Regions from separate parts of the Exiguobacterium sp. s142 genome, predicted to be linked through region 1. Evidence: riboswitches for the same ligand, from Rfam matches in the RefSeq annotation. Region 1 holds a riboswitch; each other region holds the start of a gene.
The links. Region 1 has a riboswitch for S-adenosylmethionine ahead of KNP77_RS00155 (aminotransferase class I/II-fold pyridoxal phosphate-dependent enzyme). Riboswitches for the same ligand answer to the same signal wherever they lie in the genome.

Region 1 (4,540 bases):
GTCGGTGAACGACGGCATCGACTCTTTCAAGAACAGCGGCAACATGCTCTCGATCAGCGAGAAGCCCATCGAGATGAAGACGCCGGCGAAGATGAAGACGAGAAAGACTTTGTCGTTGTAAAAGACGCGTAAGACGTCACGGTTCGACGGTGTCTCCGCTTCGGTCGTCTCAGGAAGCGACTCGCGGATGAAACGTCCGAGAACGAGCGCATACAGGGCGAAGACGAACGCTGCCGTGAAGAAGATGTACTGTCGGTCGATGAACAAGACGGCACTGCCGAGCAGGGGACCGAACGCCGCGCCGATATTATGTCCCATCCGTAAGAGACCGAACGCCTCGTTCATCTGTTCCGGCTCGGTCACGTCGGCGACCATCGCGCTCGCGGCCGGGTGGAACAGCGAGTTCGTCAAACCGAGCATGGCGTTCAAAAGGAGCAGCGGCCAAAACGTTTCCGCGAAAGCGAAACCGATGAGGGCGACCGCATCACCGAGGATGGCGGTCATCATGACCGGTTTTCGACCGTATAAGTCGGCGAGACGTCCGCCGACGACCGAGCCGATGAGCGCCATGATCGGTCCGGTCGCTAAGATGACGCCGACTTGGACGTAGCTGTCGAGCTTGTCGCTGTAATAGAGGACGAGGAACGGGGCGATCATGAACATCATGACACCGGTGATCGTCTCGCCGAGGAAGCGAATCCAAATGTTACGGTCGAGCCGTTTGAGTGATTGAATCATGCGTTTCACCTGCTTCTACAAAATAAAAGGGACGAAGGATGCACGGAGGCATACTCGTCCCTACTTGCTTATGCACGCCTCGGAAGACAGGCGGGTGACTTCAGTTCATGAAACGGAAGACCCCGACCTGTCAGTATGAAATTGGATACGATGTGGCTGCGTCATGACTGACATGGCGGGTCCTCCTTTCTGAAAGTTTACTCTTCGTTTCAACTGTATGACAGATTCTTGAAATGTGTCAACATATTTTGACTTGCGTTATAACAGTTCATTTAAATTCTTGCGGGTGAGCCGATAATCGATCAACCGGGACAAGACGACTTGAATCATCGCGGTCACGGGTACGCTGATGAACATCCCGACGAGGCCGAACAGGCTCCCCCCGATGATGATCGATGTGATGACCCAGAACGGGGTGATCCCGACGCTGTCGCCGAGAATTTTCGGGCCGAGCCAAAGTCCGTCGAACTGTTGCAGCAAGAAGATGAACAACAAGACGAGCAGGGCCGTGAACGGGTCGTAGAAGTAGGTGATGATGAACGCCGGAATCATCCCTAAGAGCGGCCCGACGTATGGGATGAAGTTCAGCACCCCGATGATGACACCGAGCAAGAGCGCGTACGGCGCGCCGATGATCAAGAGCCCGATGACGGCCATCACGCCGATGATGAGACAGTCGAGCGACTTTCCGATGATGTAGCGTTTAAAGATATAGTCCATCTCTTGGAAGATGTCGATCGTCGTCTTCGCCGAGGCGACCGGGAACATCGCGTACAGTAGACGCTTAAACATCCGGGCGAACACTTCCTTGTCTTTCAACAAGTAGATCGAGATGACGATCCCGATCAACAAGTTGATCAACGTCATCGTGAAGCTCGACACGTAACCGACCGAAGACACGACGGCCGTCTCGACCCATCCGGAATACCGTTCCTCGAACCGGTTAAAATCGATCGCTTGGGCGATCGTCGCATTATACTCCTCGACATACGTTTTCAGCTGCCCGAGAAAGCCATCGATTTGGCGAATATAAAACGGGAGCTCCTCGATGAGAGACGCGACGCTCGAATAGATGCGAGGGAACAGCGTCACCGCTGACACGACAAGGATCCCGATGAACGTGACGTAGACGATCAACAAGCCTTGGTAGCGCTTCAAGTGGAACCGCTCTTCTATATAGGACAGGACGGTGTTGAGGAGCAGCGCGATGGCGATCCCCATGATGATCGGCGTCAACAGCTGAAACGCATACTGCATGACCCGAGAGATCGTGTCCGGCTCGCTGATGACTTTCCATAGGACGAGCAGAATCAGTCCGATCACGCTTAACTTCCATATCAATTGACGGTTTAGTTCCAATGGTCTATCCCCTCATGCTGTAAATTTTGCAGAATAACGTTCACCTTTTACTATGAACGTTTTTTTACCGGGATTCAATAGCGGTAAGGAATTTTTGAAATAAGGATTGACAAGGTTGGTAACGTTTGGTTTACTAAATGACATATTACAGAAATTATCAATTGCATATAAAAACACTTTCTATCAAGAGAAGCGGAGGGACTGGCCCGATGAAGCTTCAGCAACAGATTGTTTCAATACTGTGCTAATTCCAGCAAGGTGACCTTGAGAGATGGAAAGGTGGTTGTTTGAATACGTCCGTATCTCGACACCCCTTTCCGCGGAAAGGGGTGTTTTTGCATAGGAGGACTATTCATGACAGACAGACGCTCGAAGTTACTTAAAACGTTACCACCTCAGCATTTCGTCGGACTCGCCGCTGAAGTCGCCGCACTCGAGCGTTCAGGCCGCGACGTCATCCGGCTCGGCCAAGGGACGCCCGACTTGCCGACACCGGCCCCGATCTGCGAGGCGCTGCAGACGGCCCTGCTCGACCCGGCGACACACCAATACGGACCGTTCCGGGGACAGACGCGCCTGAAGCAAGCGGTCGCGACATTCTACCAGACCGAATACGGCGTCGCGCTCGATGCCGAGACCGAAGTGGCCATCTTGATCGGCAGCAAGTCGGGACTCATCACGCTCCCGCAATGTGTGCTCGAACCAGGTGACGGCATGTTGCTCCCGAACCCGGGCTATCCGGACTACATCTCGGGGGCACGTCTCGCCGGAGCGGTCGTCCACGACCTCGTCCTCCGGGAAGAGAACGGCTATCTTCCTGATTACGAGACGCTCGATCCGCTGGGGGCGCGACTCATGTATTTGAACTACCCGAGCAATCCGACCGGCGCCGTCGCGTCGCCCGCGTTCTTTGACGACACGGTCCGGTTCGCGAATAAGCATGACCTCATGGTCGTCCACGACTTCGCGTACGGCAGCATCGGTTTCGACGGGCACGTCCCGCCGAGCTTCCTGCAGACGCCGGGTGCGAAAGACATCGGCATCGAGGTGTATACGATGTCGAAGGCGTTCAACATGTCCGGCTGGCGGGTCGCTTTCGCCGTCGGCAACCGCGACATCATCGAGGCGATCAACACGTATCAAGACCACGTCCATGTGAGTGTGTTCTCGGCCATCCAAGAGGCGGCCATCGCCGCGCTCGAGTCGCCACGTTCGCTCCGGGACGACTTGTCACGGTTGTATGAGGCCCGCCGCGACCGGCTCGTCGACGGGTTACGTCAGGCCGGATGGGACATCACGGCCCCGAGTGGCTCGTTCTTCGTCTGGGCGAAAGTGCCGGACGGGGACGCAAAATCGTTCTCGCATAAGCTGCTCCACGAGGCAGGGGTCGCCGTGACGCCGGGCTATTTCTTCGGCTCAGAAGGCGAGCGGTACGTCCGGTTCGGGCTCGTCTCCGCCGAGCCGAAGATCGACGAGGCCGTCGAGCGGATCGAGAAACTGTTCGCGACGTATGAAGAGGTCCGGGCATGATCCGCCAAGCCGTGCTCGAGTACGACCATGCGGATGACGGGCTCGAGCGGCTCGATGAATTGATCGCTGGCCGTCGTGCTCACGTGCTGCGCGGGCAGAACGGTTTTGACGTCGTCAAGCGTGTCCTGCCAGCGATCACTGCCTATCCGACATCGCTGTTCCGTGGCGAATGCACGGACGCCGAGGTCGAACGGCTCCGTTTGAAGGATGCGGACGTCCTCCTTGCCGTCGGTGGGGGCAAGCTCGTCGACACGGCGAAACTCGTCGCTTACCGGCAAGGTGTCCCGCTGATCGTCATCCCGACGCTCGCCTCGAACTGTGCCGCCTTCACACCGCTCAGCGTCATCTATGACGAGCACGGCACCTATGACCGCTACGACGTGTTTCGCGTCGTCATCGAGCGGGTCATCGTCGACGCAAGGGTCGTGACCGACTCGCCGTACGACTACTTCCGGGCCGGCGTCATCGACACGGTCGCCAAGTTTTACGAGGCCCGCTATTTGAGCGGCGACAGTTCGCCTGATGCCGGCGTCAATACCGGTCTCGCCTTGGCCGAGCAATGCGGCCGGCTCGTCGAACTCGACTTGAGTGAGTCCAGTTTCACCGCGTATGGGCCAGAGACCCGGTTCGCGGTCGATCACATCCTTGCCGTCGGCGGTGCCGTCGGTGGTTTCGGGGACGCCGGGACACGCGTTGCCGTCGCCCACGCTGTCCACAACGCGCTCAGCCGCTTCGAGTCGACCCATCCGTTCTTACATGGCGACAAGGTCGGATTCGGCCTCCTTGTCCAAGAACGGTTGCGTGGCTCGTCTGACGCCCCATATTTAGAGGCGTGGCTCGCCAGGATCGGCGCGCCGACGTCACTTGAGACGCTCGGACTCGTGCCGGCCGACATCCCGCAACTGGTCGAGGC
Region 2 (4,540 bases), on a different contig from region 1:
TCGTCACGTACCGCTCCTCATGGGGCAGTAACGTTTGGTCTAAAATGACGAGCTCGTCCCGGGACGGTTCGAAGCGAATGTTTTGGACTGTCATACGCGTACCCCCGCTAACAGCGTCACTAATTCATCGATTGTCCGGACATCGTGGCGCTGTTTAATGAGCGTCGTGCCGAGCGTGAGCGCTTCCCGTTTCCGTTCGAGCCGGACCGTTTCCAGTAACGTCTCGAGGTCATTGACTCCGGCGAGGCCGATGGCGCGGCGAATCAGTTCGCATCCGGCATAGCCAATCGTGTCGCTAAAGATGGTTTGAAGTAGTTCATCGACGAATCCGTCCGTGTTGAACGGTTCGACCGCCGTCTCAAACTTCGTCCGGAACGTCTTCTCAAACGTCTCCCATACCGTCAATACGTCGGTGAACCGCTCGAACCGTTTGAGTGGGTCATGGAACGTCGATAGCGTCAAATGGGCGACAATTTGCCCGATGTCAAAGCCGAACGGTCCATAAAAAGCGAACTCCGGATCGATGACTTTCGTCTCTTGTTGCGTCGCGAAGATGCTGCCTGTATGTAAGTCCCCGTGCAAGAGCGCGTCGTGTTTCGTGACGAAACCGACTTTCAGTTTCGTGACCTCCACTTTCAATTTCTGGTCACGCCAAAGCGCTTCGACGTCCTGACGGAGCGCGGTTTCGATGTTGTTCGATTCGGCATCTTTGTACGGATCGGTGAAGATTAGTTTTTCAGTGATGTCGCACAGTTCCGGGTTGTAATAATCCCGTTCTTTCCGCTTCTTCTCAATCGGGCCGGCCGCATAGTCTGACGTCTCAAACAACGTCTGTCCTAAAAACTCACCGATGTGACGGGCGAGTTCAGGATACGTTTTCCCTTCCAAATAGCCCGTCCGGACGATATCAAAGTCGGACAAGTCTTCTAAAATCGTGTAGGCGAGCGTCCGGTCACTGCCGAGAACGACCGGGACGAAACGCGGGACGACGCTGGCGAATTCGCGCAACGCGAGCTGCTCGATCCACGCCCGTTCAAGTGTGAGCGGCCAACTCTCGCCGACGACTTTCGCATACGGTAGCGCCTGCTTGACGATGAGGCTCGTTTCGCCTTGACGGATGCGGAAGACGAGGTTCAAGTTGCCGTCCCCGATCTCCTCGCAATGCGCGATGCCCCCATCTTCGAGTAACCCTAACGTTCTGACGTGCTCGACGACTGTCTGTTCTGTAAATGGTTGATAAGCCATGTCTGTTTCCCCTTTCGGTATATTCCCCACAAAAAAAGCCCCTTTCTCCGCGAGAAAGAGGCACAGCCGTAACGGTTGTTCCTCTCATCTGTCAGACGTATGTCTGGTGGATGTAGCACCGTGCCTACTGGTCGGTTGCTGCGGCGTCATCGGGCCAATTCCCTCTGCCAACTCGCGATAAGAGTGTCATATTCGATTGTGTGAACTTGTTGTGATGAATGTTACGGACTCGACCCCACCTTTGTCAACGGCAATTTGCTGGAGCAACGGTCACTTTTTTTATGCATATATGGTAACAACGAACTCAAACTTTTTTTCTCAAAAAAAGGAATTGACGAACCGGATATTGTGTGACAAAATTCAATTAAATTTCACAACTTCAAAATACATTCTTATCAAGAGCAGACGGAGGGGACAAGCCCGATGATGTCGCAGCAACCGACCCGATTGGGCACGGTGCTAATTCTTGCAGCGTAAGCTGAGAGATAAGAGTTCATTTTTTTATGATGACCTCTTGCCTCGGCATGGGGTCATTTTTTGTTTGACCGGAAGGAGGAACGAACATGAGTATTACTGCCACATATGAAATCAGCCGGACGGACCGCGTCGCGACTGTCGCCGAGAAAATCGCCCTCGAACTGACCGTCGGCACGTGGACGGAACTGCCTCACCTAGAGCAAGAACAATTAAAGGCGTATCGGGGCGAGGTCGTCTCAACAACGCATACGGAAACAACGAGCCGCTTCACAATCCGTTATCCGCTCCATAACGTCACGCCCGACTTCTCATCCATCTTGACGACGACGTTCGGGAAATTATCGCTCGATGACTCGGTACGCTTGATCGACTTAACGTTACCCGAAACGCTTGCGTCTGAATTCCCCGGAGCAAAGTTCGGTGTTCAAGGCGTTCGTGAGTTGCTCGACGTACATGATCGCCCGCTCGTCATGAGCATCTTTAAAGGGATCATCGGCCGTGATTTACGCTTCTTAGAACAGCAACTTCGAGACCAGCTCGCCGGCGGCATCGACATCGTCAAAGATGATGAAATCCTATACGACAACCCGCTCACTCCGTCGCTTGAACGAGCTAAAATCGGGGCAGCCGTCATCCAAGAACAGTTCGAAACGACCGGGAAACGTTCGCTCTATGCCATCACGCTCAGCGGTCCGGTGTTCGGGCTGCGTGACCAAGCGCTCCGCTTGATCGAGGCGGGCGCGACGGCACTGTTGTTCAACGTCTATACATACGGGCTCGACACACTCCGCGAACTCGCGAGCGATCCAACAATTAACGTCCCGATTTTGGCGCACCCGGCGTTCGCCGGCGCCTTGACCGGCTCGATCAGCCACTCGCTCTTGCTCGGAAAATTGATCCGCCTCGCGGGGGCCGACTTGACGCTGTTCCCCTCCCCATACGGTTCACTTGCGACACCATCCGATGAGGCGTTCGCGATTCGGGATAGCAGTGCTCGGCCGCACTGGGCGAAGCCGATTCTACCGGTCCCGTCGGCCGGCATCCATCCGGGGCTCGTCCCGGACATCATCCGTGATTTCGGCACAGACGTCGTCATCAACGCCGGCGGCGGCATCCACGGTCACCCAGACGGCGCGGCTGCCGGGGCCCGGGCGTTCCGACAAGCGATTGAGCAAGTATTAGGCGTGGCGAGCCAGACGAACGAGCTCGAGTCCGCGTTAAAGGCGTGGTCAAAACAATGACGATTCACATCTTGTGTGACTTCGATGGGACGATCACGGCCGAGGACAACATCATCGCTTTGATGCGGGCGTTCGCACCGCCCGAATGGCACGCGCTCAAAGACGATGTGCTCGCTCAAGACATCTCGATTCGCTCCGGGGTCGGGCAGATGTTCCAGCTGTTGCCGAGCGCTGACGCTTCGGCGTACCGTGACTACTTGCTGGACCGCATCACCTTGCGCCAAGGTTTCTCGACGTTTTTGGCAGAAGTCCGGCAACAAGTTTGGAAGTTTGACGTCGTCAGCGGCGGCATGGACTTTTTCGTGCACCCGATCTTGCAAGACCACGTCGCGCCGGACCATATCTACTGTAACGTCGCCGACTTCACGGACGAGGCGGTACGCGTCGACTGGCCCTACGCCTGTGACGCGCATTGTACGAATGATTGTGGTTGCTGCAAACCGACAATCGCCCGGACGATCGTCGATCCCGTTGATCGCTTGATCGTCATCGGTGACTCGGTGACCGACTTCGAGATCGCCAAACGGGCCGATTTCGTCTACGCCCGTGGGCAACTCATCACGCTCTGTGAAGCGGAAGGCATCGCCTACGCCCCGTTCGAGACGTTCGACGACATCACCCATCACATGAAGGAGGTGCACGTATGAGCGTGACCGCACGTTGGCTTGAACTCGCCGACATTAAAGACGAACTCGCCGCGCGCGACTGGTTCCCCGGAACGAGTGGCAATTTGGCGATTCGTGTCTCCGACGACCCGCTGACTTTCCTCGTCACGGCGAGCGGACGCGATAAACGTAAACGGACCGCGGACGATTTCGTCCTCGTCGACGCGGCCGGCAGCTTGCTTGGCGAACAAACTGGTAAACCGTCCGCTGAGACGCTGTTACACGTCGAGGTGTTCAACAAGACCGCGGCGGCGTGTTCACTCCACGTACATACGGTCGACAACAACGTCATCTCCGAGCTCCATGCCGTGAACGGTGAGGTCGTCTTCACGGGGCAAGAGATCATCAAGGCACTCGGGTATTGGGAAGAGGACGCGGTCGTCCGGGTCCCGATCATCGACAATCATGCCGACATCCCGACGCTCGCGGCCGCCTTCGCGCCTCACGTCCATTCAAGCGCCGGTGCCGTCCTCATCCGTAATCACGGCATCACGGTCTGGGGCGAGACGCCGGATGCGGCGAAGCGCTATTTAGAAGCATACGAATTTTTGTTCAGCTACACGCTAAAACTACGCGCCTTAGGCGTCCATTCATAAGGAGGAACTATCTATGGCAACTGTCTATTTTCAACAAACTGAAGAGCGTCTCGTCGACCAATCTGAAGTGAACGTATTTTTAGAATCGCGCGGTATTCTGTATGAGCAGTGGGACATCGCTAAACTTCCGGTCGCGCTTCAAGAAAACTACCAACTGACGGACGACGACAAGCAAGCCATCCTCGCAACGTTCCGTGACGAGATTCAAGACGTGTCGGAGCGCCGCGGCTATCAGACGGCCGACGTCATCTCGCTGTCTGACGCGACACCGAACTTGGACGAACTGCTCGTCAACTTCCAAAAGGAACACCATCAT
Region 3 (4,540 bases), on a different contig from region 1:
CGCAGAGTCGGTTTCGAGCGCGTTCAAGGTGAGTGTGGCGACTTCGGCACATTCTTTCGTCAACCGGATACATTCCGAGACCATCAGCAGGTCTTCTTCTTGTAAACATTTCGAGAAACAATGGTTGCTCGCCCGGATACAATCGATCACGGCCAAAATCGTCTCTTCGACAGAGGCTCGGTTCATTGGAAGTCCCCCTTAAGATAAATGATGTCTTACAATCATTACCCGGTTCGTGTCGACTTAAACCGAGGCGGGGACACAAAAAAGCCAGCCCACATCAGTGGACCGACTTAAGGAATGGAGCATAGCGGGCTCGAACCGCTGACCTCCACGCTGCCAGCGTGGCGCTCTCCCAGCTGAGCTAATGCCCCGTTGGAAATTATTATATCATTCTAATAAATGATTTGGCAATAAGAAAAACGAAAGAACTTTGAAAATCATTTTTTGAAGTTTAATGAGCGCTGGAGCCGGGAAAAACAGACAGAATGTTATATTAAGAAAGCAGGTGCAACATATGGAGATGATTTTGTTGGCGCTACTGCCCGCCCTCATGTGGGGGAGTATCCCGCTGATCGTATCTATTGTCGGCGGCAAGCCGATTCAACAATTGATCGGTACGACGATCGGCGCGATGGTGATGGCGGTTGTCATCGCGCTCGTCTTCAAGCCAGAGTTCACGACGCTCGCGATCGTGACTGGTTTCATATCAGGTGTGTTCTGGGCGCTTGGACAATACCTTCAGTTCCAGTCATTCCAAATTTTAAGCGTCTCGAAGGCGATGCCGATCAGTACAGGGATGCAGCTTGTCGGGACGTCACTGTTCGGGGTCATCGTCCTTGGGGACTGGAAGACGCCAACTGAGCTAGGGCTCGGCTTCTCGGCCCTCGTTTTGATCATCATCGGGGCCATCATGACGTCATATCAACAAAATAAAGAATCTGACAGCAGTAGTGCTTTGAAAAAAGGGCTACTCGTGCTGCTCGTTTCGAGCATCGGTTACGTGACGTATGCCGTCCTCACGAACTACTTTGAGGTCGATGGCATCACCGCCATCCTACCGCAGTCACTCGGGATGTTCATCGCCGCGCTCTTGTTCAGTCTTCGTGAAAAAGATGTGAAAAAGTTTGATCCGAAAACGTTCAAGAACATCTTCGCCGGGCTTGCCTGGGGGATCGGGAACTTCGGATTGTTCGTCTCGAGCGGAGAAGTCGGCATCGCGACGTCGTTCGCACTGTCTCAACTGAACGTCGTCGTCGCGACACTCGGTGGCATTTACTTGCTAAAAGAAGAAAAGACGTCGAAAGAACGCGTCTTCGTCTTTATGGGGATCGGTCTGATCGTGGTCGCTGGATTCATGCTCGGGCTCGCCAAGAGCTAAAAAAACGACGGGCATGAGGCCCGTCGTTGTCAGCTTGTCCACGTCTGGTCGATGAACTCGTCACGGCCAGATTGTTTCCGGTCCGCTTTATAGTGGGCCGGATTTTTTTTATGATAATCTTGATGATAGTCTTCGGCCGGGTAAAAGACGTCAGCCGGTAAGATTTTCGTCACAATCGGTTGTTTGAACTTTCCGCTCGCAGCGAGCGCGTCGCGGCTCTGTTCTGCTTTCACGCGTTGTTCTTCCGTATGATAGAAGATGGCGGGCGCATATTGTTGCCCGCGGTCTTGGAACTGGCCGCCGTCGTCGGTCGGATCGGTCTGAATCCAATACAGTTCGAGCAGGCGCTCATATGTGAATTGAGCCGGATCGAATGTGATCTCGACGACCTCGTAATGACCGCTCGTGCCTGTCTTGACGTCTTGATACGTCGGATTGTCGACGTGCCCGCCCGTATAGCCGGATACGATGCCTTCGATGCCTGGCTGTTCCTCGAACGGTGTCACCATGCACCAAAAACAACCGCCTGCGAATGTAGCTTTTTCCAAAATAAAATCCCCCTCATGTTCATTCCAAAAAAAGCGCCCATGTCATCGACATGAGCGCTCTGTCATATCGTCCAAGGCAATGCCTTGCTGGAAGTAGCACCTTGCCGAAGCAGGTTGCTGTGAAGTCGTAGAGCCAGGTCTCTCGTTCACTCAAGATATCGATATGTAGTTGGTGACAGCATCATATCATCTGTCTCGTTTAAACGTCAACGATTTGGTGTGCGCCGAAGTTGAAATAGCGTGGCACCAACAATCAAGATAATGAGGGCAATGGACGCAGGGAATGCCCACGGCAAATCATCCCCGAACAATTGTAGAAAGAACAGGGCGAACACGGACAGTAAAACAAGGATGTAAGAGCGGGACATGGCTACCTCCAATAACGTTTCTTCTAGTGTATCAAGTTGCACATCCAATGGCGATAAAAAGAAGGGGATTCGATGCATTAAGCGAATACCGAATAACATTGCCTATAAGGAGGGAATTGGATGCAAGACTTATTTGAACTAGACATCGAGACCGCACAGCGCGGCTATAAAGAAGGGACGTTCACGGCCCGGGACGTGACGGCCTACTATTTGACACGGATCGCTAGCTTGAACGATAAACTGAAAGCGGTCATCCAAGTGAACCCTGACGCGTTGTTCGAGGCGGAGGCGGCGGACCGCGCCTACCGTCGCGGAGACCGGCTGCCACTGCTCGGTATTCCCGTTTTACTCAAGGACAACATCGAGACGGCTGGACTCATGAGGACGACTGCCGGCGCCGTGGCGCTCGAGCATCACTTTGCCGGTCGTGACGCTGAACTCGTCCGCCGCCTCCGTGAGCATGGGGCGGTCATTCTCGGCAAAGCCAACTTATCGGAATGGGCCAATTTTTTGACGGAGGACATGCCGAACGGATGGAGCGGGGTCGGAGGCCAGACGCTCAATCCGTATGGTGACAATCTCGACGTCGGCGGTTCGAGCTCTGGCTCGGCGGCTGCCGTTGCGGCGAACTTGACGATGCTCGCCGTCGGCAGCGAGACGAGCGGGTCGATCATCCACCCGAGCGTCCATAACGGCATCGTCGGCATCAAACCGACGGTCGGGCTCATCAGCCGGAGTGGGATCATCCCAATCTCACGGTCGCAAGATACGGCCGGTCCGATGGCGCGGACGCTCCGCGACGCGGTGCTCGCACTAGAAGCGATGTGCGGGGAAGACGACTCGGACCCGGCGACGACACATCTGCCGTCCGGTCCACCGTACCGGACGTGTCTCGACGAACGTCAAGCCGTCGGCATGCGCGTCGGTTTCGTGAAGGCGGAATTGTCGGATGAAGAACAGACGCTCTATCAAGCGGCGCTGGCGTTACTCAAAGCGAGCGGGGTCGAGCTCGTCGAAGTCGACCTGCCGTCAAACGACGGACTTGACCAAGGCGACGTCCTCTACCATGAGTTCAAGCTCGGGATCGAGGCGTATTTGGCGACGACAGCGCTCCCGTATGAAACGCTCAAGGACTTGATGGACTGGAACAAGCGTCACCCGGAAACGATCCCGCACGGACAAGTTACGTTCGAGAAAGCGAATCAGTTATCAGGGCGTTTGACCGAGTCGAGCTACCTAGAGCGACGCTTAGCCGACGTCCGGCACGCGAAAACGGACGGCCTCGATCGTTTATTGATGGAACAAACGCTTCACGCCCTGGCGTTGCCACACGACTTGAATTACGATATGGCGGCGAAGGCAGGGCACCCGACGGTCACGATCCCATACAAGCTCAAACAGAGCGGGGCACCTTTCGGGCTGTCATTCACGGGTACGAGCTATGCGGAACGAGACCTCATCCGCATCGCCTACGCGTTCGAACGCCACGTGACGCGTCCGATCCCGCCTATGTAAGAACGTTGCACCTGTCGCTCACGTCCGCTACAATGGTACGTATGCGGATTGAAGAAAGGACAGATTACAATGAAATCATCTATATATGGGCTGACATTTGATCAGCTGTCGGACGCTTGCGTATCTTGGGGATACAGTGCCTACCACGCCAGACAAATATGGGACTCGCTTTACATCGACCGTGTCAGACGGCTCGACGAGATCGCGGTTCGTCCCGAAGTGCGCGAACAGCTCGAGGCGAACTATGCGCTGACGACACAAGAACTGTTCGTCAAACAAGAAGCGGGTGACGGCACGGTCAAATTCTTACTTAAACTGCACGACGGGCACTATATCGAAACGGTGCTCATGCGCCATAAGTATGGGCGTTCCGTCTGTGTGACGACACAAGTCGGGTGCAACATCGGCTGTAGTTTCTGTGCGAGCGGCCTCTTGAAAAAAACACGCGACTTGACGGCCGGCGAGGTCGTCGAACAGATCATGACCGTCCAACACTATTTAGACGAGGTCGGTGAAGGTGACCGCGTCAGCCACATCGTCGTCATGGGAATCGGGGAGCCGTTCGATAACTTTGATAACTTGGTCGACTTCCTCCGTGTCGTCAAAGACGAGCGCGGTCTCGCGATCGCTCCTCGTAAAATCAACGTCTCGACGAGTGGACTCGCCGACAAGATCTACAAGTTCGCGGACCTTGACCTGCGCATCAACTTGGCCCTCTCTCTGCACGC

Region 2: it holds a riboswitch for S-adenosylmethionine, as region 1 does, so the genes downstream of both, KNP77_RS04235 (2,3-diketo-5-methylthiopentyl-1-phosphate enolase) here and KNP77_RS00155 (aminotransferase class I/II-fold pyridoxal phosphate-dependent enzyme) in region 1, are expected to answer to the same signal.
Region 3: it holds a riboswitch for S-adenosylmethionine, as region 1 does, so the genes downstream of both, msrA (peptide-methionine (S)-S-oxide reductase MsrA) here and KNP77_RS00155 (aminotransferase class I/II-fold pyridoxal phosphate-dependent enzyme) in region 1, are expected to answer to the same signal.

What each region holds. Positions count from the first base shown of each region.
Region 1 is NZ_JACSMB010000001.1:26,997-31,536, forward strand. Features, by position in the region: gene KNP77_RS00145 (MDR family MFS transporter) at 1-738, opposite strand, end outside; gene KNP77_RS00150 (AI-2E family transporter) at 997-2,097, opposite strand; SAM riboswitch class I at 2,275-2,375, shown strand; gene KNP77_RS00155 (aminotransferase class I/II-fold pyridoxal phosphate-dependent enzyme) at 2,452-3,627, shown strand; gene KNP77_RS00160 (iron-containing alcohol dehydrogenase) at 3,624-4,540, shown strand, end outside.
Region 2 is NZ_JACSMB010000003.1:92,966-97,505, reverse strand. Features, by position in the region: gene mtnA (S-methyl-5-thioribose-1-phosphate isomerase) at 1-94, opposite strand, end outside; gene mtnK (S-methyl-5-thioribose kinase) at 91-1,245, opposite strand; SAM riboswitch class I at 1,327-1,429, opposite strand; SAM riboswitch class I at 1,635-1,737, shown strand; gene KNP77_RS04235 (2,3-diketo-5-methylthiopentyl-1-phosphate enolase) at 1,809-2,963, shown strand; gene KNP77_RS04230 (2-hydroxy-3-keto-5-methylthiopentenyl-1-phosphate phosphatase) at 2,960-3,610, shown strand; gene KNP77_RS04225 (methylthioribulose 1-phosphate dehydratase) at 3,607-4,224, shown strand; gene KNP77_RS04220 (cupin domain-containing protein) at 4,238-4,540, shown strand, end outside.
Region 3 is NZ_JACSMB010000006.1:61,727-66,266, reverse strand. Features, by position in the region: gene KNP77_RS07515 (four-helix bundle copper-binding protein) at 1-186, opposite strand, end outside; tRNA gene KNP77_RS07510 (tRNA-Ala) at 302-374, opposite strand; gene KNP77_RS07505 (GRP family sugar transporter) at 518-1,381, shown strand; gene msrA (peptide-methionine (S)-S-oxide reductase MsrA) at 1,411-1,929, opposite strand; SAM riboswitch class I at 1,992-2,091, opposite strand; gene KNP77_RS07495 (amidase family protein) at 2,418-3,812, shown strand; gene rlmN (dual-specificity RNA methyltransferase RlmN) at 3,882-4,540, shown strand, end outside.